Regions from separate parts of the Paenibacillus sp. NPDC057886 genome, predicted to be linked through region 2. Evidence: riboswitches for the same ligand, from Rfam matches in the RefSeq annotation. Region 2 holds a riboswitch; the other holds the start of a gene.

Region 1 (15,544 bases), on a different contig from region 2:
AATCGATGACGCAGCAAAAGTAAGCGAACTGAAAGATCACCAAGTGGCTGTTGTAGCAATCGCTCCTGTAAGCAACAAAGATGCAGGTGTACAAGATTTGACGAAGCAACAACTGATCGACATTTTCTCTGGTAAAATCACAAACTGGAAAGATGTTGGCGGTAAAGATCAATCGATCGTTATCGTAAACCGTCCTAGCAGCTCGGGTACTCGTGCAACATTCGAGAACTTTGCACTGGGAACAAAAGTGGAAGATATCCAAGGTTCCATTCAGGAAGATTCCTCAGGTACAGTTAAAAAGCTCGTAGCTGAAACTCCGGGCGCAATTGGTTACTTGGCTCTGTCCTACCTGGATGACAGCCTGCAAGTATTGAAATACGAAGGTGTAGAAGCAACAGTTGAGAACGTAGAAGCAGGAACTTATCCGGTATGGGCTTACGAGCACATGTACACCAAAGGTGACCCGGATGCAGCAACAAAAGCATTCCTCGACTACATCTTGAGTGACGAAATTCAACAAAACGACGTGACGGAGCTTGGTTATATCCCAGTATCCGGCATGAAAGTAAAACGTGACGCAGCAGGCACTGTGACTCAATAATCTTTGAACTTGCGCATACAGCGAGAGAGGCGGACCCAGGTCCTGCCTCTTTGCGCGGTTTGCTCTGGAATAATCCCATATTTTGCATGAATTCTACTATAGAAGGATGGTTGTTATGGAACAGACCGAAGGGGGAACGGTAATGAACAACAAGTTGAAACCGCGCCGGCCCTTGAGAGAGAAGCATTATTGGGAAGAGTGGACAGGACGGATCTATACGTCGATTTGTGTCGTTTTCCTGATCGTTGTCATGTTTTCCATCGTTTATTTTGTAGCGTCCAAAGGCTTGTCGACCTTTTTCCAGAATGGCGTAAGTTTGCGCGAATTTTTATCCGGAAAAACGTGGAACCCAACGGGGGAACCCGCTGCCTTCGGAGCGTTGCCGTTCATTACAGGTTCATTCATAACAACATTGCTTGCAGCTCTGATTGCAAGTCCGCTTAGCTTGTGTGCAGCGCTCTTCATGACCGAGATTGTACCAGGTAAAGGTAAAAAGATATTGCAACCTGCGATTGAGCTGCTGTCCGGTATCCCTTCCGTTGTGTACGGGTTTATCGGTCTCAGTGTTATCGTTCCTTTGTTGCGCAGCATGTTTGGCGGAGCCGGCGTCGGGATTGCAGCCGGATGTTTGGTTCTGTCTGTTATGATTTTGCCTACCGTAACAAGCATTATGGCAGATGCACTGTCTGCACTGCCGAAAGGTCTGCGTGAATCGTCCTACGCACTGGGGGCAACTCGCTGGCAAACGATCTATCGTGTCATTATCCCGACAGTTCTTCCAGCTTTGCTGACAGGGATTGTACTAGGTATGGCCCGCGCATTTGGTGAAGCTCTTGCCGTACAGATGGTCATCGGGAATGCACCGCATGTACCGACATCACTGCTCGAATCCGCTTCAACGTTAACGAGTGTAATCACCCTGAGTATGGGTAACACCACGATGGGATCTGTTCATAATAATGCACTGTGGAGTATGGCGCTTGTCCTGCTGGTGATGACCTTTGTCTTCGTCATTCTGGTTCGCCTGCTTGAAAGGAGGAACCGGGTATGAAAATGAAGGCTAAAACGGTAGATAAAGTTGCCACATCCATTATCGTTGTTCTGGCCCTGTTCATTGTTGTTCTCTTGCTCGGTTTGCTTGGCTTCATTCTGGTACGTGGGATTGGGCAGATTAACTGGCACTTCCTGACCAGTGCACCACAGTTGCTCAAAGGTGGAGGCGGGATTGGACCGCAATTATTCAACTCGATATTCCTGCTTGTTCTGACCTTGATTATTACGATTCCGCTCGGATGGGGCGGCGGTATTTATATGGCCGAGTACGCCAAGCCGGGCCGGATTACAAGCTTTATTCGACTGGTTGTCGAAGTGTTATCCTCGTTCCCGTCTATCGTTATTGGTTTGTTCGGACTCTTGTTAATTGTTAATACATTTGGTCTGGGATTCTCCCTGTTATCGGGGGCCATGGCCTTGGCTATATTCAATCTTCCACTCATGGTGCGGACAACAGAGCAAGCGTTTCGGGCCGTTCCGAAAGAGCAGAAGGAAGCGGGTCTAGCACTCGGATTGTCCAAGTGGAAAATAATCACCTCCATTCTGCTGCCTGTGGCATTGCCCAGTTTAATCACGGGTACGATCTTGGCATCGGGCCGGATTTTCGGTGAAGCAGCAGCTCTGATGTTTACAGCGGGTATGAGTAGTCCACCACTGGACTTCACAGACTGGAATCCAACGAGTCCAAGATCGCCGATCAATCCATTGCGTCCGGCAGAGACACTGGCCGTGCACATCTGGAAAGTAAACAGTGAAGGCATTGGCCCGGATTCCAAAGAAGTAGCAGCTGGCGCTTCAGCCGTGCTTGTACTTCTTGTACTGGCGTTCAATCTGAGTGCACGCTGGATCGGTCGGGTGGTTTACCGCCGTATGACAGCTTCGAAATAAGGAGGAACCAACATGGCCATACCTTTTGGTACGGAACAGTTAAGCATATATTATGGGCATTTTCAGGCCGTTAAACAGATCAGCCTGACGTTTCCCGAAGCCAGTGTAACGGCGCTCATTGGACCATCCGGCTGTGGTAAATCCACGTTCCTGCGGTCGCTCAACCGGATGAACGACGAGATCGCCGGTTCCCGCACGGAAGGACATATCTGGATGGACGGCAATGATCTGAATGAGCCGGGCACAGACGTGATCAAGCTTCGTCAGAAAATAGGCATGGTGTGGCAGAAGCCGAACCCGTTCCACAAGTCCATTTACAACAATATCGCGTTTGGCCCCCGCTACCGTGGTATCAAGAACAAGAAGGCACTGGATGAAATTGTGGAAAAAAGCTTGCGCCGCGCTGCGCTCTGGGACGAGGTGAAGGACAGACTGAACGAGTCTGCCCTGGCCCTTTCGGGTGGACAACAGCAGCGGCTCTGTATCGCCCGAGCGTTGTCGGTTGATCCGCAGATTTTGCTGCTCGATGAGCCGGCATCTGCCCTTGACCCGGTATCTACGGGTAAGGTGGAGGAATTGATCTCGGAGCTCAAGAAGGAGCTGCGGATCGTGATTGTTACCCATAATATGCAGCAGGCGGCACGCATCTCGGATTATACGGCTTATTTTTATCTGGGAAGCATGATTGAGCACGGGGATACGGAGCATATTTTCACTAACCCGGACAATCGTCTGACTCAAGAATATATTATGGGACGTTTCGGTTAACTGTTATATTGGATAGAGTATGAGATCGAGATAGATTTATAGAGATAGAAGGAAGCATAGCACCCGGGCGAGGTCGTTCGGGGGTTATGCTTTTTTACATCATCACGTATATGGAATAGTTTGCCAAAATAAAAACAATCATGCTACGATATTCGTGAGCACCACCTTTCATTTGACAAGAGAAGGAGATGTGGATCATAACTACCCATAAGATATCCCATGACACCATGGCAACTGAAATTATCTCGCATTATTCCATAGAAAAACCTGAAATTTCCTTTATCCGACATAATGAAAATCTAACGTATCAGGTGGTTGATCAATTAACCGGACAGAAGTACCTATTGCGTATACATAAAGCCGCTTTTGCAAGCATGACGGGCATCCAGCATACACGACCTGCACTTGAAGCAGAGATGAATCTACTTCATGAATTACGGGCTACTAGCCCATTGCGAGTGCAGACACCTGTACGCAATACATCGGAAGAGTGGGTCACCGTCTGGTTGGACGAAACAGGAGAAGAGATCTGTTGTACCGTTCTGGAATGGATTGAAGGCAGGGATATCAAGCAGGGAGAACGTCTGACAACAGCACAGATTCATGATTTGGGCGTACAGTTGCAGATATTGCATCAATATGGACGACGACCAAAGGAAGCTTCCAAGCCACAGGCAGGTTTACAGAAATCTGAAAGCGGACAGAGGGCGAATGACGTTGAACAGCATGCTGATCAGGCAATCATCTCAGAGGTATATACCGATAACAATAGCCCTGCCATGGGACAAGCAGGAGTACGACCAGCCTACGGATCGATCAAAGAGAATCTTGTCATGTTGGAGCAATTGGAGGAAGGCGTTAGACGTGGCATCTTTACTCCTGAAGATTTCGATCTAATTCGCGAGACGTTTGAGAACATTAACGATCAGCTAGAGACGTATCCGCATAATGCTGAGACATGGGGAGTAATTCACGGGGATATTACCCGCGGCAATCTGTTAGTGACGGATCAGGGCATATCCATGATTGATTTTTGTTTATACGGTTATGGCTACTATCTGTTTGATGCCGGAGGTGCAGCTACGATTTTCAATCGGGAGGAACGGGATGTCTTCCTATCGGGTTATACGGAGCAGACAGGACCACTGACGAAGCGTGATATTCGGTTAATGGAAGGATTCATGCTGATCTTTACGTTCGGCTATTTCGCATTTCAGATGGAAAACGAGTCCAGATACGAATGGATGAAAGAGCGAATGCCTCTTATATGCAGCAAATTTTGCAAACCATATGTACAGAACGAGAGTATTTTCTATGAGTTATAATTTGTGATTTCTAGTGGGTGGGTAGCGCTATGAAGAACATTCGTGCAAAGAGAGTTGCAGCGAAGGGTCAGTCTGGTGGCTGGAAGCATGCCGGATTGCTACTTAGCGGAGTGGGCATATCTAATCTGGGTGATTTCATATATATTGTGGCGATTAACCTGATGGTATTGAATATGACACAGTCCCCAGCGGCAGTTGCAGGGTTATGGATTATCTCGCCGATTGCTTCGGTGTGCACTAAGTTTTGGTCAGGCAGCCTGATTGATCGTTATGATCAGCGACAGCTGATGATTGGGGCCGATATGCTACGGGCATTGTTGGTGGCGACGCTCCCTCTGATGTCCAGCTTATGGATGATGTACGCAGTGATGTTTCTGATCAGCATGTCCTCATCTATATTTGTCCCCTCCTCTCAGGTGTACATTACCCGGCTGGTACCTGCTGAACGGCGTAAGCGTTTCAATTCCCTACAAGCCCTGATTAGCTCAGGGGCATTTATTACCGGCCCGGCAGTTGCAGGAGTGATGCTGATTTATTTATCTCCGGCGGCAGCTATTTATGCCAATGCGGCTTCCTTTGCTGCTTCTGCATTAATTCTAATGTTTCTTCCCAAACTGGGCATTGGAGAACAGAATATAGGGACGGGAAGCAGACTGACACCTCGGATGATTGCCCAGGATTGGAGAGCTGTACTGAGCTTCAGCCGGAAGTCCGGCTACGTGGTCGGAATATATGCCTTGTTCCAGATTATTCTGGTGGTCGGCATGTCGCTCGATGCCCAGGAAGTGGTGTTTATCCGTCAGGTGATGAACCTGCCTGAATCGCAGTACGGAGCATTAATGAGTATCACCGGGATCGGTTATTTGGCAGGCTCCATGCTGGTTTGGCTGTTCGCCAAACATTTGCCGATCCGTCACATGATGGGTGGCGGTGTGCTTCTGGTCGCGCTGGGTTATTTCCTGTTCGCCCGTTCATTCTCGTTTGAGCTGGCGGCGATTGCTTTTATTCTGCTCGGTCTGTGCTCCGCACTGGCGAATACGGGCCTGGTTACCTTTTACCAAAATAATATCCCTGTCGATCTGATGGGGCGAATGAGCAGTGTACTTGGACTGGTGTTAAGTGTGCTGCAGGTGGCCTCCATTTTGATTGCAGGAGTAGTGGCAGAACATTTGTCGCTTCGTATGGTATATACGGTTGTATCTGGGATCATGGTGTTGGCAGCGTTTGGATTGTGGGTGACGAGTATGCTTCCTTCCCGAAGCAGGTTTTTCGATGAACCGGCGAAGCCTAAGGCGATGGTGGGGTGACAGGCAAAATACGGCAATTCTAGTACAGAATAATGGTTGCCTGATTACCCGAACCGTTCTGTGGAACATAACATAGATAGTATTAATCACAGATACTGACCAGTAGAAAACGAATAATGTATACGCTTTCGAAATGAAACGCATTAACTCATTCATGTGATGAAAGTTTACAGTTCGTTAGTTTATCTTGTGTATAAAATGGGAAAAAGGAAGTATTCACAAAGAAATCGTTAAGTTTGTTGACACTGATCTTCCGGTCGATTAATCTTAATGAGAAAGTATTAAAAACTTCAATTATCATTCTGGTACAACATATCAGAATGGTTCCATACAGCGAATGATAGCGAGCGGGAGAGACCTGGGCATGCCGAGTACAATGGCAGCTGTCGGGCACCGAAGGAGCAAGCTGCTACGCACCCGGCGCAGCGGTTAATCTCTCAGGTAAATGTACCATCGTTGGACGCAACTCTGGAGAGTGCGCGACATGCGCCACCCAAGGGGTATATGGTCAAGCAGCACGGTGTGCAGGGTGACATAACCTGTGAATACAGGGAATGCATCAATCCGCCGCGCTGCTTATCATGAAACTCTCAGGTATCGAGGACAGAGAGAGGGCCTAGGGCCTTCTTCTGTCCTTTTCTTATGTCATCATTCAGTAATAAAGGAACATTATGGGTGTGCATCTGGATGAAAATGACGATTATAAATGGAGGGTTTGCGATGCGTTTTAAAGACGTTTTTTCAATTATTGGTCCGTCCATGACAGGTCCATCAAGTTCACATACGGCTGGAGCGGCACGATTGGGGCGAATTGCCCGTCAGTGGCTGGGATGCACGCCTGAACGCGCCCGGCTAACTCTGTATGGCTCGTTCGCCGACACGTATCAGGGACATGGTACGGATCTCGCGTTGATCGGTGGCCTGCTTGATTATGTAACTGATGATCCACGTATACCGGATGCAGAACAATACGCAGAGGAAGCGGGTATGGAGGTAGAGTTTTTCACAAGTGGCCTGCCTGCTCCTCATCCCAATACGGTCAAGATTGAGCTGTGGCATGGTGAGCGTCAATGCTCACTGATCGGTGCTTCTATTGGTGGTGGCAGTGTATCGGTACATGCATTGAATGACTTCCGTGTACAGATTAGCGGAGAGTTTCCGACACTTGTGCTGCGACATTCGGACAAAGCAGGGGTTCTCGCTTCCGTAACCTCGACAATCAGTTCGTCAGGGGTGAACATCGGGTATATGCAAGTGGATCGGAAAGCCCGGGATGGTGAAGCGCTGACAGCAATGGAGATGGATGGTGTGCCGAATCCTGAGATGCTGAACCGTCTGCGGTCGCTGGATCATATGCTGGACATTCGCGTGATTGATTTGAAGAGAGGGGTCGAGCCGGATGCGGTTTAAACATCTACATGAACTGAGTACCATCTGTACAGCAGAGTCCAAAACCATTGCCGAGCTGATGATCGAAGAGCAGGTTCAGGAGACGAATATCCCGGAAGCGGATGTTGTGCGGCAGATGTCGGATTATTATCAGGTGATGAAAGAAGCTGTACACAAAGGGCTGACAGAAGATACGACATCACGCAGCGGCTTGACTGGCGGAGACGGCAAAAAAATGGCCGAGTACATTCGTAAAGGTGAGACTTGTTCTGGAGATGCTTCTGCACTAGCCATGGCATATGCCCTTTGTGTATCGGAAGTGAATGCCTCCATGGGCCGGATCGTAGCGACACCGACAGCCGGTTCTTGCGGCATCATTCCAGGTGTGTTTATCAGCTCCCAGGAGCGTTTTGGCTGGAGTGACGAGCACCTGGTAAACGGTCTGTTCTGTGCGGGAGCGATCGGTTATGTCATTGCCAACAATTCATTTATCTCCGGTGCCGAGGGCGGCTGTCAGGCTGAAGTGGGTTCTGCCATCGGTATGGCCGCTGGAGCTATGGTGGAGCTGCGTGGAGGGACACCGGAGCAAGTGGTTCATGCGGTTGGCCTCGCGTTAAAAAATACATTGGGCCTTATCTGCGATCCTGTCGCAGGCCTCGTGGAAATTCCGTGCATCGTCCGTAACGGACTGGGTGCCGTAACCGCGTTGGCTGCGGCCGACATGGCCCTGGCTGGGGTACGAAGCGCCATTCCGTCTGACGAAGTCATTGATGTCATGCTGGAAGTGGGCAGTGCGATGCCGAGCAGGCACCGTGAAACGGCCCAAGGTGGGCTTGCTCAAACGCCGACAGGACGGAAAATGATGGAGAAGCTTGCCAAACCGAAGGCGAAGCGTGCGGAGCCTGAGATTGAAGCTGAGTCTCCTGCTGAAAATGAACCAGAAACCAAGGCATAACATCCATGAACGTACATGAACTGAATTTAATTCGTGGAGCTTGGATCATTAACGGTAATGATCCAAGCTCCCATCATAATTTGAAAGCCGATATGAATTCTTCCTGGTGAAGAAGCATATCGGCTTTTTTTGCTTTTTCGGCGTTGCTTTCAATGCGTTGGAATTGCAAAGGATACAACAATATGAAGAAGCTACGCGATATCTGTACTTAGTACAACATATCCATATGCGGGCAGCTCAACGGCCAGGATTCCCTCTTCCTTGGCTGTACGATAATTCTCGCCAAATAACTCTGTCCATTCCCCGGCGCCCACCTCCAGCTCGACGATAGCCGTTTCTTCCGAACGATTGAACAGGATCAGAATACGCTCCTCATCATCCTGTCGTTCCATCACAAGCTGGCTTCCGCCTTCACGGGCCTGCAGGAATCGAATGCTGCCTTCTGCACGCAGGGCAGGGTGGGCATGACGAAGTGCGATCAGCTTCTGATAATAGGTGAACAGCTCGCGATCCTGCTTCGTCTCATCCCACTCCATACATTTCCGACAACCGGGATCATGATCGCCGTCCAGCCCGATTTCGTCACCGTAATAGATGCATGGTGCACCCATATAGCTGAATTGGAACAGCGCGGCCAGTTTCAGCTTCCGCTGGTCGCCCTCACATAAGGTGAGCAGCCGTGGTGTATCGTGGCTGTCCAGCAGATTGAACGCCACTTCGCTGGCTTGCAGCGGATAGCGGGACAGCTGTCGACCGATGGAGCTCACGAATTGCTCAGCGTGCATGACATCTTTTACAAAAAAGCGATTTACGGCTTCCGTAAACGGATAGTTCATCGAAGCATCGAACTGATCGCCTTGTAGCCAGGAGGAGGATTCATTCCATACCTCACCCAAGATATAGGCATCCGGATTCGCAGCCTTAACCACACGGCGGAAGTCGCGCCAGAACGCATTATCCACTTCATCCGCGACATCCAGCCGCCAGCCGTCGGTGCCCACTTCCTTAATCCAGTATTCGGCCACCTCCAGCAAATACGCCTTCACCTCAGGATTTTCCGTGTTCAGCTTCGGCATGTGGGCTTCGAATCCGAATGTTTCATACGTAGGAATGCCATCCTTCACATCCAGCGGGAATTCATGCACATGGAACCAGTCCTTGTATTTGGACTTCTCCCCGTTCTGTTGCACATCGACAAACGGCGCGAACGTCTTGCCGGAATGATTGAATACCGCATCCAGCAGCACCCGAATTCCGCGTGCATGACACAGTTCAACAAGCCGTTTGACTGTATCTGCATCGCCAAAATGCCGATCTACTCGCAGATAATCTTCGGTATCGTATTTATGATTGGTCGTTGCCTCGAAGATTGGTGTGAAATAAATGGCGTTAATGCCCAACTCTTCAAGGTAATCCAGATGGTCGATGACGCCCTGAAGATCACCGCCGAAGAAGTTAAACGGGGTTGGTTCCCCACCCCAGGGTTCCACATGCTCTGGATCGAGATCGGGGTTGCCTTTGGCGAATCGTTCAGGAAAGATCTGATAGAAAATCGCATCCTTCACCCATGCAGGCGGTGTAAATACAGCTCCGGGATGGATATACGGGAACTGGAACATGTGACCGGGATCGTCGGGTTCATGCGTCTGGAAATCCGTTTCGGTCATCCAGATCTGTTCTGTGCCATTTTTCAGCAGGAAGGAGTACTTGAGACGGTGATACGGAGGCTTTACTTCCCCCTCATAGTAATCGAACATGGAATCGGATGTATATTTGGTTAAAGGAACCAGCTCTTTGGTGCGATCCCAGGCGTATTTATCACCAGTCAGGGCATGTACCTCGGTGAGATCATTCTTTTTGGCACGCAAACGCAGGCGAATGGTATCCTTATCGTAGGCGTAGGCCCAGTTCCGTTTCGGTTGATGAAAGATGGCTTCCAGCAGCATGTTGAATTTCCTCCCGTCGTATACACACGAAGTATGTGAGCAAGTCGCAGCATTCGATGCAGAATTATGCGAAGCGGATGATTAAGGTATAATTTAAATAAAAGGACATCCATGGTCGTGTGATCATCATTCGTACATTTTATACAAACAAGATATTTCATTATGTTTCAAATATATAATTAACCCAAAGGGTGCAGAAAGGAAACGAATGCGCGCATGAAAACAAAACTGTTATACATTGAAGACGATACGGAAATTGCCACTTGGGTAAGGGCAGACTTGGAGGAGCGTGGATATGAGGTGGTATGGCTCGGAAGTGGTGAGGGTGCGGCTGAAGCTGCCGGGGGCTGCTCATTAGTTATTCTGGATGTCATGCTGCCGGGACTGGATGGATTTACGGTAGGACAGCGACTCAAAAAGGAACATCCTGAAGTGCCCATTGTCATGCTCTCGGCCAGAACGTCCATTGATGACAAGCTGCACGGGCTTGATTTTGCCGATGATTATGTAACCAAGCCATTCCATCCCGATGAACTCGCCGCACGGATTGAAGTCCAGCTTCGAAAGGCAGGAACGGCGATCTCGGCCGATACCGTGGTGAAACTGGATCACTTGTCCATCTACGAGAAGGACCACCGGATCGTGAATGAGGAGACGGGGGAAGAAATTATTTTATCAGGCAAACAGTTTCATATCTTCGCCTATCTGCTTAGGCATATGGGCATGATTCGAACCAAGGAGCAGATCTACGAAGCCGTTTGGAACGAGCCTTACCTGGACGGGGACAAGACATTAATGGTACATATTCGGCATCTGCGCGAGAAGCTGGAGCGTGATCCGGCGAACCCAACGATCATTCAAACCGTTCGCGGTGTCGGGTATCGTGTGAAGAAGCCATGAGCAAAAAGGAGACGATGCGCGATCCATCCAATAGGGATAGAGGCGTAAAACGAAGCTTATCGGGCAAACGGAAAATGCGTTTTGGACGGTCCCTGATGTCCCGTTATATTCTCCTGATCTTGGCAGCGGTTTTGTTTGTTCCGGTCGTTCTCCCGATTACATCCATCATCTATGTGGTGGTGGTGAACAATACGAATACTGGGAATACGGCACCTTATGGGGATGTCACGAAAATCAGCAACCTGTGGACCCGGGAATCCGAGAAGCTGGATGGGGCGACCTCTGATAAAATCAATCAGCGTATGGAACAGCTGCACCGCAAATATCCCAAATCTTCGATGTACCATGTGGACCAAAACGGTGAAACGGTATTTATTCTCGCTGGGGAGGACGTTGATGTATCGGAATCCACCGTGGATGGAACAAGGATGACGACATTGAAGTGGACACTGAATCATCAGACAACAGAGACCCGGATTCCTGCGATATGGAAGGCAAACACTGCCATGGAATTTATGAAAGAAGCGTCTTATCGTGATCCGCTAACGGTGGTTTCTTTTGTAGGGGGAGATAGCGAAGACAAGGGACAGGGCTTCATGGTGATTGAAGTGCCAAGGTATCTTTTGCAAAAGCCGCAGAACAACTGGCCTATGGAACTCTTGTATTTGGGTGGATTGATGATGATCATCTTCCTGTTATTTATCATCATGTCGATCCTGTTCTTTGCGCGAATTCGCAAGCGGCTTATCCGGCTCCAGACGGCGATGATCACTCCGGGCAAGGAAGGCATTCCACTTCCTGTGGAAATCCGCAGATCAGACGAGATCGGACAGCTGGAGGAATCGTTCAACGAAATGGTGCATCAGTTGACAGACAGCCGTCACCGGGAGCGAGAGGAAGAGCAGCTGCGCAAACGTCTTGTCGCGGGATTGTCGCATGATCTGCGTACACCGCTGACTGTTATTCGTGGACATATGCATTCCCTTCACAAAGAACCACTAAGCACAGCTGCGGATACTTCATTGCGTCGTATGGAAGCCAAGATGGATGACTTGAGTGGACTGATCGATAACATGTTATCGTACAACCTGCTCACCAGCGGGAAATATACATTGAAGCTGGAACAGAAGGACGTCCTGCGAATCGTCAGGGAAACAGCAGCGGCCTGGTATCCCGTTTGGGAGAAAGAGCAGTTTGAGATTGATATTGACCTGTCGGAAGAACCGTTGATCTGGCAGGTGGATGAGCAGGGATTACGTCGTGTTCTCGATAACCTGTTTCAGAATGTCATCCGTCATGCAGCGAGTGGAAGATATATTGGCATATCGACGGAACAGATCCATGGGGAGAGGGCGCTTGTTATTCGAGATAAGGGCCCAGGATTGCAGGAAGATTCGGATACCAAGGGAACAGGTCTGGGGTTGTCCATCGTGGATCTGCTGATTCGTGAGATGGGACTGCGGAAGATGGTACACAGCTCCGGGAATGGATTGCGGGTGTGTCTCTATAGCGGCGGGGGAGCTGGGAAACCAAGGCCCTAACCTTTTTTTAAACTAAACTTAAACTTCAGACGACTTCAGCCTTAACCTTGGAAGGTTACGATGATATCCGAGGTGATCAAACAGTGAGTGATAATATTATTCAAACCGCTAACTTATGGAAAACATACCGGGACCGTGCGGCGGTCCGTGAACTTGATCTGCATATTAAAAAGGGAGACATCTACGGCTTCCTTGGTCCTAACGGTGCTGGTAAAACAACAACCATTCGTATGCTCCTTGGCTTAATTAAACCGACCAAAGGGGTCATCCGTATATTCGACAAGGATATCCGCAAGGATCGTATGGACATTCTGCGACGTGTAGGTTCGTTGGTTGAATATCCGTCTTACTATGGACATCTGAACGCGGTGGAGAATCTGGAAACCTTGCGCCGGATATTGGATGTACCAAAATCGAGGATTGCCGAAGTACTCTCCATCGTGGATCTGACTCGGGATGCTAAACGTTCCGTAAAAGGTTACTCGCTTGGAATGAAACAGCGGCTGGGGATTGCAAGTGCCCTGCTGGGCCAGCCGGAGCTGCTGATTTTGGACGAGCCGACGAACGGGCTTGATCCGGCGGGCATTCAGGAGATCCGGGAGCTAATCAAACGCATGCCGTTGGAACATGGCATCACCGTACTGGTGTCCAGCCATTTGCTGAGTGAAGTGGAACAGATGGCGAGCCGGGTTGGCATTATCCGTGAGGGGAAAATGGTCCTTCAGGATACAATCGCCAATCTGCATAGTCAGACGGGCAGCTCCATTCGACTGACGGTATCCGAGCCGGAAGAGGCGATGAAGCTGGCAAGAGAGCAGGGACAATTCGGTCAACGTGAAGGAGCGGCGCTCACATTCCCGTATATGGATAATAGCGCAATTGCCTTGCTGGTCCGTCGATTGGTTGAGCAGGACCATGCGGTCTATCGTGTGGAAGAGCACCGTCAATCTCTGGAAGACTTGTTCATGCGGGTCATCGGTGAGGGGGCAACGGTATGACGGGCCGCGCGTTATCGTCCGACTGGCTCAAAATTCGTGGCAAAGGCATCTGGTTTCTCGTTTTTCTGGCACCCATTGGACTGACAGTAATGCAGGCTCTGAACTTCGGGCTTCGTTTGGACTATCTGAAAGAACAGTATGGGAATCATCTGTGGGAGGGTTTGCTGGACAATGTGGTTGTTTTTGTACCACTTGCCTTGATGCTGGGGGCGACGATTCTCAGCTCGATGATCGCAAATGTTGAACATGAACAGGGTTCGTGGAAGCAGCTGCTGGCGATGCCGATCACGAGACCTGCGGTGTATCTGGCAAAATTTCTACTCGCCTGTATGCTGCTCATCATCTCCTGCTTGTTATTAACAGCGGGAATTATTGGTCTGGGACTGCTGCTTGGATTCGACGCTGGTGAGATTCCTTGGATACATGCAATCAAGCTGGGTTTACTGCCACTGGCTGGCGCGCTTCCCGTGTTATCGCTGGAGCTGTGGCTTACGATGGTAAACAAAAATCAGGCTCTTCCCGTCACTCTTGGTATTGTACTCGCAGTAATGGGCATGTTCGCACTCAGTATCTCACCGTACTTTCCGCTTGCTTGGGCACAGATGGCTTGGATCAGCCCCAAACCATTCGTATACGCCGGTTTGGGTGTAGGTGCGGGGCTTCTAATCATGTTGCTGGGTATGGTGCACTTTAGCCGGAAGGATGTGGCCTAAGATGAGTTTTGCAACAACTTATTTCCGAATCCTGTCCTCTGAGCGACTCAAAATGGGCAAATCGCCTGTCTGGCTTCTGATTCTGCTGAGTCCGTTAATCGCACTGCTGATTGGGCTGCTATCCACACCTTCAGGTCAATGGAATGTGCTTATGGGCTCAATGGTCTTTCTGCACGGCTTGTTATTGCTGCCCATCCTGACCGGCGTGTTTACCTCGTTCGTCTGTCGTTTCGAGCATGCAGGGGGAGGTTGGAAGCAAATGCTGGTGCTGCCGCTTACCCGTACGGGCGTATATGCAGGCAAATTGACCATCGTGATTCTGCTTCTGGCAGGAACACAATTGCTGTTGCTAGGGTCCATCCTGCTGGCAGGTACAATTCAAGGCATGACGGGTTCTATCCCATGGGGATTCCTTACAGGCAAGCTGCTGCTGGGGCTATTCGCCTGTGTGCCGCTCGCTGCCCTCCAAATGTTCGTTTCCTTGGTATGGAGCAGCTTTGCCGCACCGCTGGCATTGAATTTCGCGTTGACCGTACCGAACATTCTGATCGTGAACTCGGTCACATTTGGTCCATATTATCCTTGGGCTCAGCCCATGATTCTAATGACACCGATCGAAGGTGGAGGTTTCGGAGCCTATAATGTTCCGCTGGGTACGATGCTGGCGGTAGTCGGGGGCAGTGCAGTTCTCTTCATTTTAATTGGAGTTTTATATTTTAGAAAAAAAGAAATTTAAACATAGGATTTCATATATATTGGTTTAACAGATTCCTTTTAAGCAAACATAGACGTCATTGTTTGACGGACTATGTCGCTTAAAGGGGATTTTTTTGTCGTTTTTACATGGTTTTGGTGAAGAGATTGTAAGCAAAATGAGATTGGAATCTGGTAAAATAAAAAAAGCTGTTTCTAGACAGGCTTACATGGTTATTCGAGGGTAGGCCCATTTCGCAGAAAATTATATTTTTTGGTTGTTAGATGAAGATATAGGCTGAGAAAAGAGGGGTAAGCCTTGGATATTAATAAAACGGAAACCCTGAGGCGCATTATTTCTGAGGGAGGCTCTTACCAATCATTGTTCTTTAATCACCCGGATGCCATATATGTGATGGACATCCATGGAAATTATATTGATGCCAATCCCTCGATTGAGAAGATTT
Region 2 (15,544 bases):
GCAGGTTTGTCTTTCATGACGATGCAAATTCTTGGAGTCAAAATCGGGATGACGTTCTCCGGTGGATTCATTGACTTCCTGATCTTCGGAATTATCCCGAATCGCACGCCTTGGTGGGATGTTATTATCGTAGGCTTGATTCTTGCAGTGATTTACTATTTCGGATTCCGATTCATCATTCGCAAATTCAATCTGAAAACACCAGGACGTGAAGAGGCTACTCCTGAAACAGTTTCGGGCGGCGGAAGCTCAGGTTCAACCGATGATTTGCCTCACAATATTCTTGCAGCCTTCGGTGGGCAGCAGAATATCAAACATCTGGATGCATGCATAACTCGTTTGCGGATTGAAGTAAATGAGAAATCCAGTGTAAATAAAGATCGTTTGAAACAATTGGGTGCATCTGGCGTCCTTGAAGTGGGTAATAATGTACAGGCCATCTTCGGTACACGTTCAGATACGATTAAATCCCAAATGCAGGATATTATTGCAGGACGGACACCGGCACCAGCAGCTAATGTTAAACCTGCTCCTGAACAGGAAAAGGCGCAAGGTGAAGACGGCGAACGTATTATTTCGGAAGACATCGTTATGCCAGTTAACGGCGAATTGATGGATATCACAAACGTTCCTGATCCGGTCTTTGCTGAGAAAATGACAGGTGATGGCTTTGCTGTTCTGCCTCATGATGGCAAGATTGCTTCTCCTGTATATGGTAAGGTGTTTAACGTATTTCCAAGCAAACATGCCGTGGGCATTATGTCTGACGGAGGCAAGGAAGTGCTTGTTCATATAGGTGTCAACACGGTGAAGCTGAAAGGTCAGGGCTTTAACGTGCTTGTGCAGGAAGGCGACCTGGTATCGGCAGGACAGCCGATTATGGAAGTGGATCTGGAGTATGTGAAAGCTAATGCTCCGTCGATCATCTCTCCGGTCATTTTCACCAACCTGCCAGAAGGCTCGACAGTAACACTAACGAAAAGTGGGTTACTGAAAATTGGCGATCAGCCGATTATTGAGATAAAATAAGAAGTGTTACGACGATGGCAAGCAAGTGTAAATATATGCAATGCCTAAACTAAATTATTGAAAGTGAGATGATTGTAATGCAACAAACATTCAGAATTACAGACGAAGATGGTATCCACGCACGTCCGGCGACAGCCCTGGTTAATACAGCAAACAAATTCAAAGGTGCAGAATCCTTTGCAGAAGCTAACGGTAAAAAAGTAACTTTGAAATCCATCCTGGGTGTACTTTCCCTGGGCCTGGAACAAGGCGATACCATCAACATCATCGTTGAAGGCGAAGGAGAAGCTGAAGCTCTTCAAGCTCTGACAGACGTTATGGTTAACGAAGGGCTGGGCGAAATTAATGCTTAATGTTTCTGGGATCGCGGCTTCGGCGGGTATTGCTATCGCCAAGGCGTTTATCTTGGAGCATCCCAACTACTCTGTAGAAAAACGCGAAATCAACGACGTTGACGCAGAGATCGCGAAACTCGACTCGGCTCTGGGCAAGTCCCAGGCTGAGCTTGAGGCGATCAAAGAGCGTACCTTACAAGAGCTTGGCGAGAAAAAAGCTGAGATTTTTGCTTCGCATTTGCTCATTCTGAATGACCCGGAACTGATTGATCCGGTTAAAGCGAAAATTGCAGATGATAAGGTTAATGCGGAATTCGCATTGAACGAAACAGCAACGCAATTTATCGAAATGTTCGAAAACATGAAGAGTGCTTACCTGCAGGAACGTGCTGCGGATATGCGTGATGTAACCAAACGTGTGCTAAATCACTTGCTTGGTATCGAATTCATGAGTCCGGCTGAGATCAGTGAAGAAGTGATCGTGCTTGCGGAGGATCTTACGCCTTCCGACACGGCTCAACTGAACCGTCAATATGTTAAAGGTTTCGCAACGAATATTGGTGGACGTACTTCTCACTCCGCGATCATGGCTCGTTCGCTTGAAATCCCGGCTGTCGTTGGGACGAAGGACATTCTGGCTCAAGCGAAACAAGGCGATATGATTATCGTTGACGGTTTGGACGGTCACGTACTGGTTAATCCGACGGATGATGTTATTGCTGAGTATCGTGCCAAACAGGAGCAATACGATGCACAACGTGCGGAGTGGAGAAAACTGCGTGATGAGCCAACGGTAACGGTGGACAACGTTCATGTGGAACTGGCAGCCAACATCGGTACACCGAATGATGTTGCCGGTGTTCTGGAGAACGGCGGCGAGGCTGTAGGCCTGTACCGTACCGAGTTCCTGTATATGGGCAGAGACAAACTTCCTTCCGAGGACATTCAGTATAATGCTTACAAGGCTGTACTGGAAAAAATGGAAGGCAAACCTGTTGTTGTTCGTACACTCGACATCGGTGGAGACAAAGAGCTTCCATATCTGGATCTGCCAAAAGAAATGAATCCATTCCTCGGTTTCCGCGCAGTTCGTCTGTGTCTGGACCGTCTGGATATTTTCCGTACTCAATTGCGTGCATTGCTGCGTGCAAGCGTACATGGTAACCTGCGTGTTATGTTCCCAATGATCGCAACACTGGGTGAATTCCGTGAAGCCAAAGCTGTCCTGCTCGAAGAGAAGGAAAAGCTAGTTGCTGAAGGTATTGCTGTTTCAGACAGCATCCAACTGGGAATCATGGTCGAAATTCCTTCGACTGCGGTTCTGGCGGATCAATTCGCCAAAGAAGTGGATTTCTTCAGTATCGGAACGAACGATCTGATTCAATACACCATGGCTGCTGACCGTATGAACGAGCGTGTGGCGTATCTGTATCAACCATACAACCCTGCCATCTTGCGTTTGGTTAAAATGGTAATCGATGCAGCACACCGTGAAGGCAAATGGGTTGGCATGTGTGGAGAGATGGCCGGAGACGAAACAGCAATTCCATTGCTGCTCGGTCTCGGACTGGATGAGTTCAGCATGAGCGCAACATCCATTCTGCCAGCTCGCAGTCAGATCACCAAGCTGTCCCGTGCAGACATGCAAGAGCTTGCTGCCAAAGCACTGGATATGCAAACGGCTGAGCAAGTCGTTGAATTGGTTCAAAGCATTCAAGCGTAATGTAATTTTATGGGGTTTCCACCCGATTTTAAGGGTTTCTTTTTCCGATGAAAGAGCTGCAGTCGTGCAGCGATTTTGCCGGTATCTGTTGTTACAGCAGATACCGGCTTTTTTTGTTTGAGCCGATATTTCTATTCTGCAGAGAAGTTACATTTTTCCGTTTGTATCTTGGTTGAAAATCATTATCATTAAGGTAATCAAATATTCCAATCAATGGACATCATGCTGAGGGAGAAAGTAGGGTTACCATGAAGCTCAATAAAAAGAAGGCAGGCAAGGTGCTTAAATATAGCAGTATCGATTCGTTTGAAGTGTCCTGAAATGGAGAAATGGTTCATGCTGCGACAGCAGAACATTCCGCTGTTCTTTGTACAAGTGGCTCCGGAACTTTGGTATCAAACGAACACATATCTCGATTAAACGAAGGAGAGGTCTATTTGCTGACTCCTGGGCAGAGGGTCAAGGCTGGCGGCGGATGAACAGGCGTTAAAAGGATGTTTGGTCCGTTTCGAAGTATACGAAAATGGCGGGGAAGAGCAGATGATTGCTACCAATGCTTTCACGGAAGGGTTATTTTGGTGTAAAGACCTGCAACAACTCGCTCACTCTTGCGAACGTTTGCTTCAAATGGAGGTCGCTGGTGACGAGGAACACTTCAATAGACAGGCCCTATTATACGGTCTGATGACTTTACTTGTTCAAGCGCAGGCCAAGCCGGAAAGCGTTGAGCCAACCGCTTCTGCGATTGCTCGTGTTGCCGATTATATGAATGATCATCTGGATCATGAGTTAAAACAAGATGAATTGGCCAAGCTCGCTGGCCTCAGCCCGGGATATTTTTTCGTGGGCGTTTCAACAATATACAGGAAAGACTCCAACAGCCTATGATACGTATCCAGACGATGAAGCTCTCTTGCGTCAGTTTGCCGCTGACGAACAGGTGGAGCAAAATGGTCTGGAAGCTGATGTATTTGGTCTAGCCAAGAATCCGCTTCGCGTCAGGGTTCGATTGATTGATCATCCGCTGGAGCCTTCGAAGAGACTTGCGATCAAAAATGTCTGTTGCCTGCAATATTTACGACAAGCTCGCTCCTATTGTTACACTTGCCCGCGATTGGGCAAGAAGGAACGAGCCAATTGGAAGCCTTAGAACGACAAAGATAAAATAAAGCTGACAGGTTAAAAAGCTATTAGAAAAAACAGCCGCGCAGAAAGCAGAAAGCGGCTGTTTTTGGCATTTATTAATGAGTATCAACGACTGAATATGTTTCCATTGTAATGATCGTGTCCAAACCTGGGATGAGAACATAGTTCGGATGTGGTTGCAGGCATGATCATATGCAAGTTTATTAGGTTAGCTTTTAACTACAAGCGCAGTTCAATACAGGTTTACGAGCTGCTGTTGTTTCATCCAGACGGGTAACCGGTGTGCCATAAGGGGCATTGAGTACCAGTTCAGGTGTCTCTTCTGCTTCCTTGGCAATGCGAATCATCGTATCAATGAATCCATCAAGTGTTTCTTTGCTCTCCGTTTCCGTCGGCTCAATCATGATGCACTCCTCCACGTTCAGCGGGAAGTACACGGTTGGCGGGTGATACCCAAAATCAAGCAATCGTTTGGCAACATCCAGTGTACGTACACCGTACTGTTTCAACCCCCGGCCAGACATCACAAATTCATGTTTGCACACGCCTGGATACGGAATCTCGTAGTAAGGTGCGAGACGGGCCATCATGTAGTTGGCGTTGAGCACGGCACATTCAGATACCCGGCGCAAGCCTTCAGGTCCATAGGTACGAATGTAGGCATAGGCACGGACCAGAATACCGAAGTTGCCGTAATACGCTTTGACCCGGCCAATGGATTGATCACCTTCGCGATCCAATGCATATAAGCCCTCATCATTTTTGATGACCAGCGGTTTCGGTAGAAACGGAATCAAGCGGCTCTTCACGCCAACCGGGCCGGCACCAGGTCCACCCCCGCCGTGCGGAGTGCTCATCGTTTTATGCAAGTTCAGATGCACCACGTCGAAGCCCATATCGCCAGGCCGGGTGATGCCCATGATGGCATTGGAGTTGGCTCCATCGTAATACAGCAAGCCACCTGCCTGGTGCACAATGGAAGCAATCTCCTGAATGTCTTTCTCAAAAAGTCCGAGTGTGTTCGGGTTGGTCAGCATCAGTGCTGCGGTATCCGAACCAACAGCTGCGCGAAGTGCATCCAGATCTACCAGACCGTCTGCGCGGGAAGGGATTGTTACCGTTTCGAAACCTGCTACGGTTGCACTTGCCGGGTTGGTCCCGTGAGAAGAGTCCGGTACGATAACCTTCGTGCGCTGTTCACCACGACCTTCGTGGTAGGCACGGATCATCATGAGCCCAGTCCATTCGCCATGTGCACCAGCGGCCGGTTGCAGCGTAACGGCGTCCATACCGGTTAGTCCGGCAAGGTCATTTTGCAACGTGTAGAGCAGTTCAAGTGCACCTTGGATGCTGGATTCGTGCTGATATGGATGAATTTTGGCGAACCCGTTGTAACGGGCCACATCCTCATTAATCTTCGGATTATATTTCATCGTACAAGAGCCGAGTGGATAGAATCCGTTATCTACCCCAAAATTACGACGGGACAGGGCAGTGTAGTGGCGAATGACGTCCACTTCAAAAACCTCAGGCAATGCCGCTGCTTCCGACCGAAGCATTTCCCGGGGAATCAGGGAATCGACAGCTTGACGGGGAACGTCGCACTCAGGCAAGGAATACGCCACCCGACCCGGACTGCTGAGTTCAAAAATCAACGATTGCTCCGGTGCTGGAGAGACAGCCTGGTTAGTGACTGTTGTGATGGTTTCAGGTTGGCCCGAAGTAGAGAAAGAGGTTACTGTTTCCGATTGTCCTTGTGCTGATGTCGTCGTTGTCTTTGTTGTCGTTTTCTGAGTCACAGCGATCCCTCCAATACACGTGCGAATTCGTCTATCTCTTCCTTGCTGCGCCGTTCAGTAACCGCAATCAGCATATGTCCGGCGAGCTCAGGATAATCACGTCCAAGCTCATAGCCACCAATGAAACCTGCATCGAGCAATTTCAGTTGCAGTGATTCCACATTTATTCCTTCAGGCAGTTGGATAACAAACTCATTGAAAGTTGGTGCGGTAAACGTAAGAGAGACCCCTCGAATAGCGGTAAGCGTGTTAAGGGCATAATGGCTCTTTTGCAAATTCAAATCAGCGACGTCAATCATACCTTGTTTACCCATGATGGACATATAAACAGAGGCGCTCAGTGCGAGCAAAGCCTGATTGGAACAGATGTTGGACGTCGCCTTTTCACGGCGGATATGCTGTTCCCGTGCTTGCAGCGTGAGTACAAAACCACGCTTGCCGTTGCGGTCCGTTGTCTGGCCTACAATTCGGCCAGGAATCCGGCGCATATGAGCCTGGGATACGGCGAAGTATCCGCATGTTGGACCGCCGAGTGAAGCGGCGATACCAAGGGGCTGTGCGTCGCCAACGACGATGTCAGCACCCAGCTTGCCTGGGGCTTCCAGCAGACCCAGCGATAGCGGGTTGGCGCTGACTACGAGCAGACTTTTATGCGAATGCGCAAGATCTGCGGCCTGTTTTACATTTTCCACGGCGCCGAAGAAGTTCGGGCTTTGGATCATGACGGCTGCGGTGTCATCGGACACGGCGGCTTGCAGGGCATCCCAGTCTGTTACACCATTTTGATATCCAATCTCAACAATCTCCAAATTGAGGCCATGTGCATAAGCTTGCAATACCTGACGGGATTCAGGGTGCACGGTACGTGACACAATCAGCTGTTTGCGGCGGGTTGCCGCTGCGGCCAGATTGCCTGCTTCCGCGAATGCAGTCGCACCATCGTACATGCTGGCATTGGCTACAGCCATGCCTGTTAACTCACAGATGTAGGATTGAAACTCGAAAATCGCCTGCAATTCTCCCTGGCTGATCTCGGGTTGATAAGGTGTATAGGCGGTATAGAACTCGGAACGGGAGATGACATGATTAATGACGGAAGGAACGTGGTGATCATAAATGCCTGCACCCAGGAAACTGGCGTGTGTCTCGAAGTTGGCATTCGCTCCCGCTTGCTTCGACATATGACGTGTCAGTGCATATTCATCGAGTTTGGAGGAAACAGGCAGTTCACCCTGATAGCGAATCTCCTGTGGAATGTCATGGAACAGATCCTCAATCGTTTCCACACCGATGGTTGCCAGCATGGCACTCTGATCCTGCTCGGTCATGGGAATGTAGCGATGCTTGCTCATGCTTGATCAGCTCCTTGAGTAGGTGTCTTTGGCGCACGTGTCCGTTTATGAAAAGGGGTTTTTACGACCTCGGCTTTCAGTTTCTTGCCACGAATCTCAATCTCCAGCGGGGTACCCAGCGCAGCATATTTGCTGTCAATCAGGGCCAGCCCCAGATTGCGTTTCAGCGTAGGGGATTGGGTGCCTGTGGTCACTTCACCAATCTGAACACCTTCGGCGTAAATCGGATAATGGGGGCGGGGAATACCGCGCTCGAGCACTTCGATGCCGACCAGCTTGCGGGCAGGCCCATCATTTTTTTGCTGCAACAAGGCTTCATGTCCGATAAACGGCCCGGCATTTAGCTTCACAAACATGCCAACGCCAGCCTCCAGCGGTGAGATGGTTGCAGACAATTCCTGTCCATACAGGGGCAGCTTGGCTTCAAAGCGCAGCGTATCCCGGGCACCCAGTCCTGTCGGAACGAGTCCGTGACCTTCTCCCGCTTGCATCAATCCGTTCCAGACCGCAGCAGCTTGTTCCGCAGGAACATAGAGTTCAAAGCCATCTTCACCTGTATATCCGGTGCGGGATAACAGCAATGTAACGCCACAGACCGTCGCATTTGCCACAAAGCGGAAAGGCTCAATCGAAGACACATCAGTGTCTGTCACCGTTCCGAGAATATCCACTGCCAGCGGACCTTGCAGAGCAAGCAGCGCCGTTTGATCCGAATCATTGGTCATCGTTACGCCTGGCGTCATGTGCTGTTGCAGCCATGCCCAGTCCTTGTCGATGTTGGAGGCATTAACCACCAGCATATAATGCTGGTCTTTCAGTTTATAGATCAGCAGATCATCGACCACGCCGCCATCCGGATAACACATTAACGTGTATTGGGCCTGACCGGGAACGAGTGTTGTTACATCATTGGTGGTCATGTGCTGTAAAAAAGCTTCTGCGTGTTCACCTTGTACAGTGAATTCGCCCATGTGGGATACATCAAATAATCCGGCACGTTCTCGCACCGCTTCATGCTCTTTCTGAATTCCGCTGAATTGTACCGGGAGCTCCCAGCCACCAAAATCAATGCATCGTACGCCTTCATATTGCTGATAGAGTGGAAAGAGTGGGGTTCTAAGCAAATCGGACATCCAATCACCTCGTCATGGGCCGTCAACCGGCCGAGTGTATAACCATGGATCAATGAATCTGGGATCATATTTTATGATAAAAGTAAGGTAAGGACGCTATAGGCTGCGCCGCTCTATAACCTGTTTTCGTTTTTTTGGGAAAAAGGAAAAGGACAGGCCAAAGAACCGGCATGCCAGAAGCACGCTGTATTCTTAGGCTCTGTCCTTGGTACCTGAGAGTTACCCCGCCGCCTGATGCAGCAGGTTTCCCCTTGGGTGATCATAACGCCCACACAGGGCGAATAGATGCTCTCCAGAGTTGCGTCCCGTAAAAGTCCTTTTGCCTGAGAGATTCACCTCCGCTTGTCGGTGGCTTACTCCTTCGGCGTTACCGCATGTACACCCTGATTCGGGTGTCAAGGGTAATCTCTCCCTTTACATTCATCCGCGGGTATTGCATAGACCAATAAACACATTTACTACTCTCATTAAAGCCTGAATCGACTATTGATGTCAAGAACGATATCATAGAAAACAATAAAAAATCCGAATGAAATTTTTAATTAATATCATAATGTTCGTCTATTTATAAAGAGCGCGCTTACTTTTCTAATATTCCCCATTATATGTAGGGAGAGTCCAAATGAGTTACAGGCATATAAGGAAGAAAATCAAATAAATTGTAAGGTATCTTGACATTTGATTCAAAAATATCATACGCTATGTTCTGGGAAAAAGGTTTAGGTCAAAGAAACGCATGCACTCATTAATGAAAAGCGAGGCGGATATCGATGAGCGAATTGAAAAGTGATTTCCTGTACAGTGAAGAGCACGAATGGGTGCAGACCGTAGGGGAGGATACCGTACGTATTGGCATTACCGAGTTCGCACAGCATCAGCTGGGTGACATTGTGTTTGTGGAATTGCCTGACCTGGAATCGGATGTAAAAGCGGAAGATAGTATTGGAACGATTGAATCCGTCAAAACCGTTTCGGATCTGTTTTCTCCTGTCAGTGGAACGATTATTGCTGTAAATGATGCATTGCAGGATTCTCCGGAGCTGGTTAACAACTCTCCATATGACGAAGGCTGGATGATCGAGATTCGTGTTGAGGGCGACCTGACAGCAGCACTGTCCACGTTGATGAATGCGGATGCGTATCGTCAACATACGGAATAATATTAATGTTCGATTCTCTGGCTAACAGGGAGTTTCAGCTTGATGTAAAAGTTCGTTTAACGAAAAAAAATGAATGGATTGATTATAGATCCGGATAGTGATACTGCTCATTCGGAGAATGCTTAGGCGCAATGGCCTCATCTGACACAGGATGAGCAATTGCGCCTTTTGTCGTTGTTAACGGATAAATCGGACGGGATGATTATCACTCTAACGTGTTTCATCATCATCCCTAAATGAGTTGGAAACAGATTGTCAAAATAGAATAAATTCACAATTTTATTTGTCATTAAAATGGTGCAATTCGTGGGAATGATACATGAAAGGGAATAACAGGTTCCGATGCATATACAGGTTTAAATATGGAAGAATCCTTTAAATTTAAATCTTGTCATCAACGTTCATGACGGAAGTAGGTTTTCATTTCGTTGTAGAAGATACCGTTTTCATTTACGATATGGTTGTAAATTAAGATTTATTGCAGAGTTGTACCTTCGTTCGTCTGGATCATTGTAGTCCAAATTCAGGGGAATAAAGGTTTAATATGTTGAGGAGGTTTTCAATATGAGTTCAGTGGACGCAAAGTCCGAAAAAAGCGGAGGAATACGGGTCGGCGTTCAGAAGTTTGGACGTTTCCTAAGCGGTATGGTTATGCCGAATATGGGTGCATTTATCGCCTGGGGTTTGATTACGGCATTGTTCATTCCAAAAGGATGGTTCCCTAACGCAGATTTTGCATTGCTGGTTGATCCAATGATCAAATATTTGCTACCTTTGCTTATCGGTTACACAGGCGGTACCATGGTACACGGCCAACGTGGTGGTGTAGTCGGCGCAATCATGACCATCGGGGTTATTGTCGGCAGTGACATTCCAATGTTTCTTGGCGCCATGATTGCCGGTCCATTGGGAGCCTGGGTCATTAAGAAATTTGACAAGGCTGTCGATGGCAAAATCAAATCAGGGTTTGAGATGCTGGTTAACAACTTTTCCGCTGGTATTATTGGTGGGATTTTGGCCCTTCTAGCCCTTAAAGGCATCGGGCCTTTTGTTGAAGCAATTAGCAAGGTGTTATCGGCCGGGGTAGAAACGTTGATGAATGCTGGTCTTCTCCCACTGGTCAATCTGATCATTGAGCCAGGAAAAGTATTGTTCCTGAACAATGCCATCAACCATGGGATCCTGACACCGATTGGTACGGATCAAGCAAGAGAACTGGGTCAATCCGTATTATTCATGCTTGAATCCAATCCAGGACCTGGACTCGGCATTTTGCTGGCATACTGCTTCTTCGGTCGGGGATCAGCCAAATCTTCCGCTCCAGGTGCAGTAATCATCCATTTCTTTGGCGGGATTCATGAGATTTATTTCCCTTACATTCTGATGAGACCGATACTGATTCTGGCTGCGATGGCTGGTGGCGTAGCGGGTACATTGACTTTCATGCTGACAGGAGCTGGTTTGGTTTCAGCACCGTCACCGGGAAGTATCATTGCCTACTCGTTGTTAACACCTAAGGGTGGATATCTTGGCATGTTTGCAGGGGTAGCCGTAGCTGCGATCATCTCCTTCCTTGTGGCGTCTGTGCTGCTCAAAACAGGCAAACAGAAGGATGACGAAGATCTGGATAGTGCTTCCAACCGTATGAAGGATATGAAAAATCAGGGCAAAACGGGCAACCTCACCGTTGATAAAGATAATCGGGAAGCTGACCGTGCGGCTGATATTGCTTCTTCGGCAGTAAAAACGGATATCAATAAAATAGTATTCTCCTGTGATGCAGGTATGGGTTCAAGTGCCATGGGGGCCTCGATACTGCGGAAGAAAATGAAGGCAGCTGGTGTGGATGTCGCTGTAACTAACACGGCGATCAGTGAGATTCCACAAGATGCCGACATCGTCATCACACAGAAAACATTGACAGACCGGGCCAAATCCGTGGCTCCAAATGCAGAACATATTTCCATCGATAACTTCCTGAAGAGTCCTGAATATGAGGCACTGGTGGAGCGCCTCAAATCTGACTCCTGATGAGTAATATTACAAGGAGACAGCGTGAGATCGTGGAGTTCCTGCTGGAGCATCCGCATGAGGTAACTGCTGGCGATATAGCTGTTGCGGTCAAAGTAAGCACTCGCACCGTACATCGGGAGTTGCAGATGATTGAACAATGGCTTGAGCCCCTTGGCATGAGATTGGAAAAAAAATCGGGAACCGGGGTTCGAATTGATCCCGGTTCCGATGATTTGGCCGTATTGCGCCAACAACTTGAGCTTAACGAATATGTGGAGTTTACGCCCGAAGAGCGTAAACTCTTCATGCTTTGTATTTTGCTGGATGAATCCGAGCCTGTGAAGCTGCTTGCCCTGGCCTCAGATCTGAAGGTTACCGTATCTACGGCAAGCAACGATCTGGACGATCTGGAGCCACGCATTCATCTGGCGGGATTGAAACTGGTTCGCAGGCGTGGATATGGGGTCAAGATCAATGGAAGCGAGCTGGCTCATCGCATGGCTATTTCGGCGCTCGCTCTTGAATATCTGGATGAATCCGATTTGTTCGGTAGACAAGCGGATCAGGGAGTTTCCAAAGTAAACAGCAAACTTCTGGAAATGATAGGACATGAGGACGTACTTACGGTCGAAAATGCGTTATGGCAGCCAGATATTGAGTGGTTGGAAAACATCCCGGAGCGTCAATACATGAAGCTACTGATTCAATTATCTGTAGCTGTTGTGCGGATTCGCAAAGGCTTTGGCATAGGTAGGGGCACACAACAGGACAAAAAAGACGTTGGAACTCCTCTGCAAGACGAGCGGAAGGTGCCGGAATATTTGGCTTCCCGATTGTGCGGAGTTCTATCTGCCCAGCTTGGGCTGGAGTTTGTGGGCGAGGAGCAGGCTTATTTTCACAGGCTGTTGATTGAAATCGAGCAATCAATTCATTCCTCACGTTTGCTGCCCATAGATGATCTGGTCCTACTCGACATGGTTCGTTCCCTCACAGATCGGATGCAGGAGAAAACTCATTATTCGTTCCATGAGGATCGTCTGCTCCGTGAAGGTCTGATTGCCCATATGGAGCCGGTGCTGGAACGAATGGATGGGCGACAGCTTATCCGTAATCCGTTACTTCAGCAGATCCGCAAGGATTATGAATCACTATTTGAGGATGTAAAGTTAGCAGTGCGAGAGGCCTGGCCCCATACGGATGTGCCGGATGAGGAGATCGGATTTTTGGTGATGCACTTCGGTGCTTCCATAGAACGGTTGCGGGTGCTCAAGCGTGAAATCAGGGCTGTCGTCGTCTGTACGAGCGGGATTGGATCTTCACGGATGTTATCAAGCCGCCTGTCCAAGGAAATTCCCGAAATTCGAATTGTGGACAGTGTATCCTGGTATGAAGCCGCACGTATACCGAAGACGGAATATGATCTCGTTCTCTCTACCGTTGATCTTCCAATGGATAAACATCAATACTACAAGGTGAGCCCACTGCTGACGGCAGAAGAAAGTGAACGGTTAAGGCACTTTATCAGGACAACGACGCTTCAGCGGGAACATAGTCCCCCAACTGAAGCAGATTCAAGGACAACAGGACGGATTTCCGATCCAGTTGGACTGGAAGCCACCCTGATTGAAATCGTACAGATTATCGGCAAGTTTCAGGTGTTCCCGCTGGATAATCAGGATATCGGATTTTTTGAAACGGCCTACGCCATGTGCAACGTTTTACATCAATCCGGTGTATTGAATAATCCAGAAGAGATTGCCAGGCTGCTGGAGGAGCGTGAAGCGGTTGGAAGCCAGAAGATTCCCGGGACTTCCCTCGCGCTGTTTCATACACGCAGTGATGGCATTCACAGTCCTTCAATTACGCTGTTCCAATTGACAAAGCCGCTTCTGCGCACGCCGGAAGACCCGGCAGGTGTTAGTCATGTGCTCTTGATGCTTGGACCGAGACAGTTATCGAAGGAAAGTTTGGAGGTACTGAGTGAGATCAGTGCGCTATTGTTGCAGGAAGAAATGATTGCATTACTTGAAAAAGGCAACCGGGATGATCTTATTCATTACTTGTCCCAAGAACTTGCGGGATTTTACCGCAGCAAAACCGAAATTGGAGGTATTCAAACATGAGTGTGTTAACTAAAGATAAAGTCATCATGAATGCAACGGCTCAGGACAAATACGAAGCGATTCGTATGGCAGGTCAAATTTTGAAAGACGCGGGACATATCACCGCTGAATACATTGACAAAATGCTTGAGCGTGAAGAGATTGTCTCCACGTATGTCGGCAACGGACTTGCAATTCCACACGGCACGAAGGAATCCAAATCATTCATCCTGTCCACAGGCATATCGGTCATTCAGTTCCCGCAAGGTGTTGATTTTGGGGAAGAAAAAGCGTATATGGTGATTGGTATCGCCGCTCAGGGTGGAGAACATATGGAGATCCTGACCAGCATCGCAGTCATCTGCGCCGAGGAAGAGAACATGGAAGCTTTGCGTCATGCTCAAACCGCTGAGGAAGTCATCACTATTTTGGAAAGTGAAATGGAACTATGAAGGCCCTTCACTTTGGAGCAGGTAATATTGGACGTGGCTTTATCGGTTTGATTTTGTCCCGTGCAGGCTACAATGTCGTTTTCTCGGACGTTAACCAGGAGCTGGTTACGGCTCTAGAGCAGCGTGGAGAGTACACGGTTGAACTGGCTAACGAGGCCAAGGACCTGGAGACAGTTACCGGTGTGAGTGCAATCGATGGAACCAATCTGGATACCGTTGCCCAGAACGTTGCAGAAGCTGAACTGATCACAACCGCAGTAGGTGTGGGTATTCTGAAACATATTGCTCCCGGTATTGCCAAAGGACTTACGTCCAGACTGGGAACGGGTGATGTCTTCCAGCCCCTTCACATTATTGCCTGTGAAAATGCAATTGGAGCCAGCACTCAGTTGAAAGAACATATATATGGTCTGCTGGATGAGCGTACCCGCCTGCTTGCGGATCAGTATGTGTATTTCCCGGATTCTGCCGTAGATCGGATTGTGCCAATTCAGCATCATGAAGATCCATTGCATGTACAGGTAGAGCCTTTCTATGAATGGGTTGTTGACCGTTCACAAATGGCTTCTGCATTCAAACCGGTTGAAGGTGTAATGTATGTGGATGATCTGGAGCCGTATATCGAACGGAAGCTGTTTACCGTTAATACCGGACACTGTATTGCCGCTTATATTGGATATGTGAACGGGTTTGATACGATTCAGAAGGCTATTGCCGATGAAAAAGTCAAATCCATCGTATATGGGGCCCTGCAGGAAACCGGAGCAGTTTTGGTGAAGCGTTTTGGGTTCAATGCCGATGATCATCAGTTGTACATTGCCAAAATATTGGAACGGTTCGTTAACCCGCATCTGACGGACGAAGTAACTCGTGTAGGACGTTCACCGCTGCGGAAACTGTCCCCGAATGACCGTTTGGTACGCCCGGCTCTCCAGGCTTATGAGTATGGCACGGAGACAACACATTTGGCGATGGGCATGGCGGCTGCCTGCAAATTTGATATTTCCGAAGACCCGGAAGCGGTGGAACTCCAGACTGCGATCCAGCAAAAAGGGGTTGAAGCAGCACTCAGCCAGTATACGTCCATGGACGAGAGCCATCCTGTACTGAAACAGGCTGTAGCGCATTATCAACAATTGCAGAAGTAACGATCTTCATTTCCATACAAAATTAATATCAATAGAAGAAGAGCCTCACAGGGTTAACTGTGGGGCTCTTTATTTTGCTCTGCGTTCTTTTTATACGTATCCAGACAAGCCTCGCATATACAAGACTTCCTGCTCTGTTCTGCCGGAATGGG

What was found. A riboswitch is a leader RNA that binds a small molecule or an ion and turns the genes downstream of it on or off. The one in region 2 is predicted to bind glycine.
Region 1: another riboswitch for glycine. It lies ahead of sdaAB (L-serine ammonia-lyase, iron-sulfur-dependent subunit beta); the one in region 2 lies ahead of gcvT (glycine cleavage system aminomethyltransferase GcvT).

What each region holds. Positions count from the first base shown of each region.
Region 1 is NZ_JBHVMZ010000007.1:318,383-333,926, reverse strand. Features, by position in the region: gene ACFVQB_RS24505 (phosphate ABC transporter substrate-binding protein) at 1-601, shown strand, start outside; gene pstC (phosphate ABC transporter permease subunit PstC) at 744-1,652, shown strand; gene pstA (phosphate ABC transporter permease PstA) at 1,655-2,542, shown strand; gene pstB (phosphate ABC transporter ATP-binding protein PstB) at 2,555-3,310, shown strand; gene ACFVQB_RS24485 (phosphotransferase enzyme family protein) at 3,499-4,635, shown strand; gene ACFVQB_RS24480 (MFS transporter) at 4,665-5,942, shown strand; glycine riboswitch at 6,281-6,404, shown strand; glycine riboswitch at 6,409-6,551, shown strand; gene sdaAB (L-serine ammonia-lyase, iron-sulfur-dependent subunit beta) at 6,663-7,352, shown strand; gene sdaAA (L-serine ammonia-lyase, iron-sulfur-dependent, subunit alpha) at 7,342-8,286, shown strand; gene ACFVQB_RS24465 (alpha-glycosidase) at 8,478-10,232, opposite strand; gene ACFVQB_RS24460 (response regulator transcription factor) at 10,449-11,132, shown strand; gene ACFVQB_RS24455 (HAMP domain-containing sensor histidine kinase) at 11,129-12,673, shown strand; gene ACFVQB_RS24450 (ABC transporter ATP-binding protein) at 12,757-13,671, shown strand; gene ACFVQB_RS24445 (ABC transporter permease) at 13,668-14,384, shown strand; gene ACFVQB_RS24440 (ABC transporter permease) at 14,386-15,120, shown strand; gene ACFVQB_RS24435 (PAS domain S-box protein) at 15,397-15,544, shown strand, end outside.
Region 2 is NZ_JBHVMZ010000010.1:84,513-100,056, forward strand. Features, by position in the region: gene ptsG (glucose-specific PTS transporter subunit IIBC) at 1-1,029, shown strand, start outside; gene ACFVQB_RS28300 (HPr family phosphocarrier protein) at 1,107-1,382, shown strand; gene ptsP (phosphoenolpyruvate--protein phosphotransferase) at 1,375-3,087, shown strand; gene ACFVQB_RS28310 (hypothetical protein) at 3,586-3,975, shown strand; gene ACFVQB_RS28315 (hypothetical protein) at 4,001-4,237, shown strand; gene gcvPB (aminomethyl-transferring glycine dehydrogenase subunit GcvPB) at 4,449-5,936, opposite strand; gene gcvPA (aminomethyl-transferring glycine dehydrogenase subunit GcvPA) at 6,029-7,384, opposite strand; gene gcvT (glycine cleavage system aminomethyltransferase GcvT) at 7,381-8,517, opposite strand; glycine riboswitch at 8,715-8,815, opposite strand; glycine riboswitch at 8,819-8,941, opposite strand; gene gcvH (glycine cleavage system protein GcvH) at 9,288-9,677, shown strand; gene ACFVQB_RS28340 (PTS mannitol transporter subunit IIBC) at 10,242-11,708, shown strand; gene ACFVQB_RS28345 (BglG family transcription antiterminator) at 11,708-13,813, shown strand; gene ACFVQB_RS28350 (PTS mannitol transporter subunit IIA) at 13,810-14,244, shown strand; gene ACFVQB_RS28355 (mannitol-1-phosphate 5-dehydrogenase) at 14,241-15,392, shown strand; gene ACFVQB_RS28360 (cysteine-rich CWC family protein) at 15,446-15,544, opposite strand, start outside.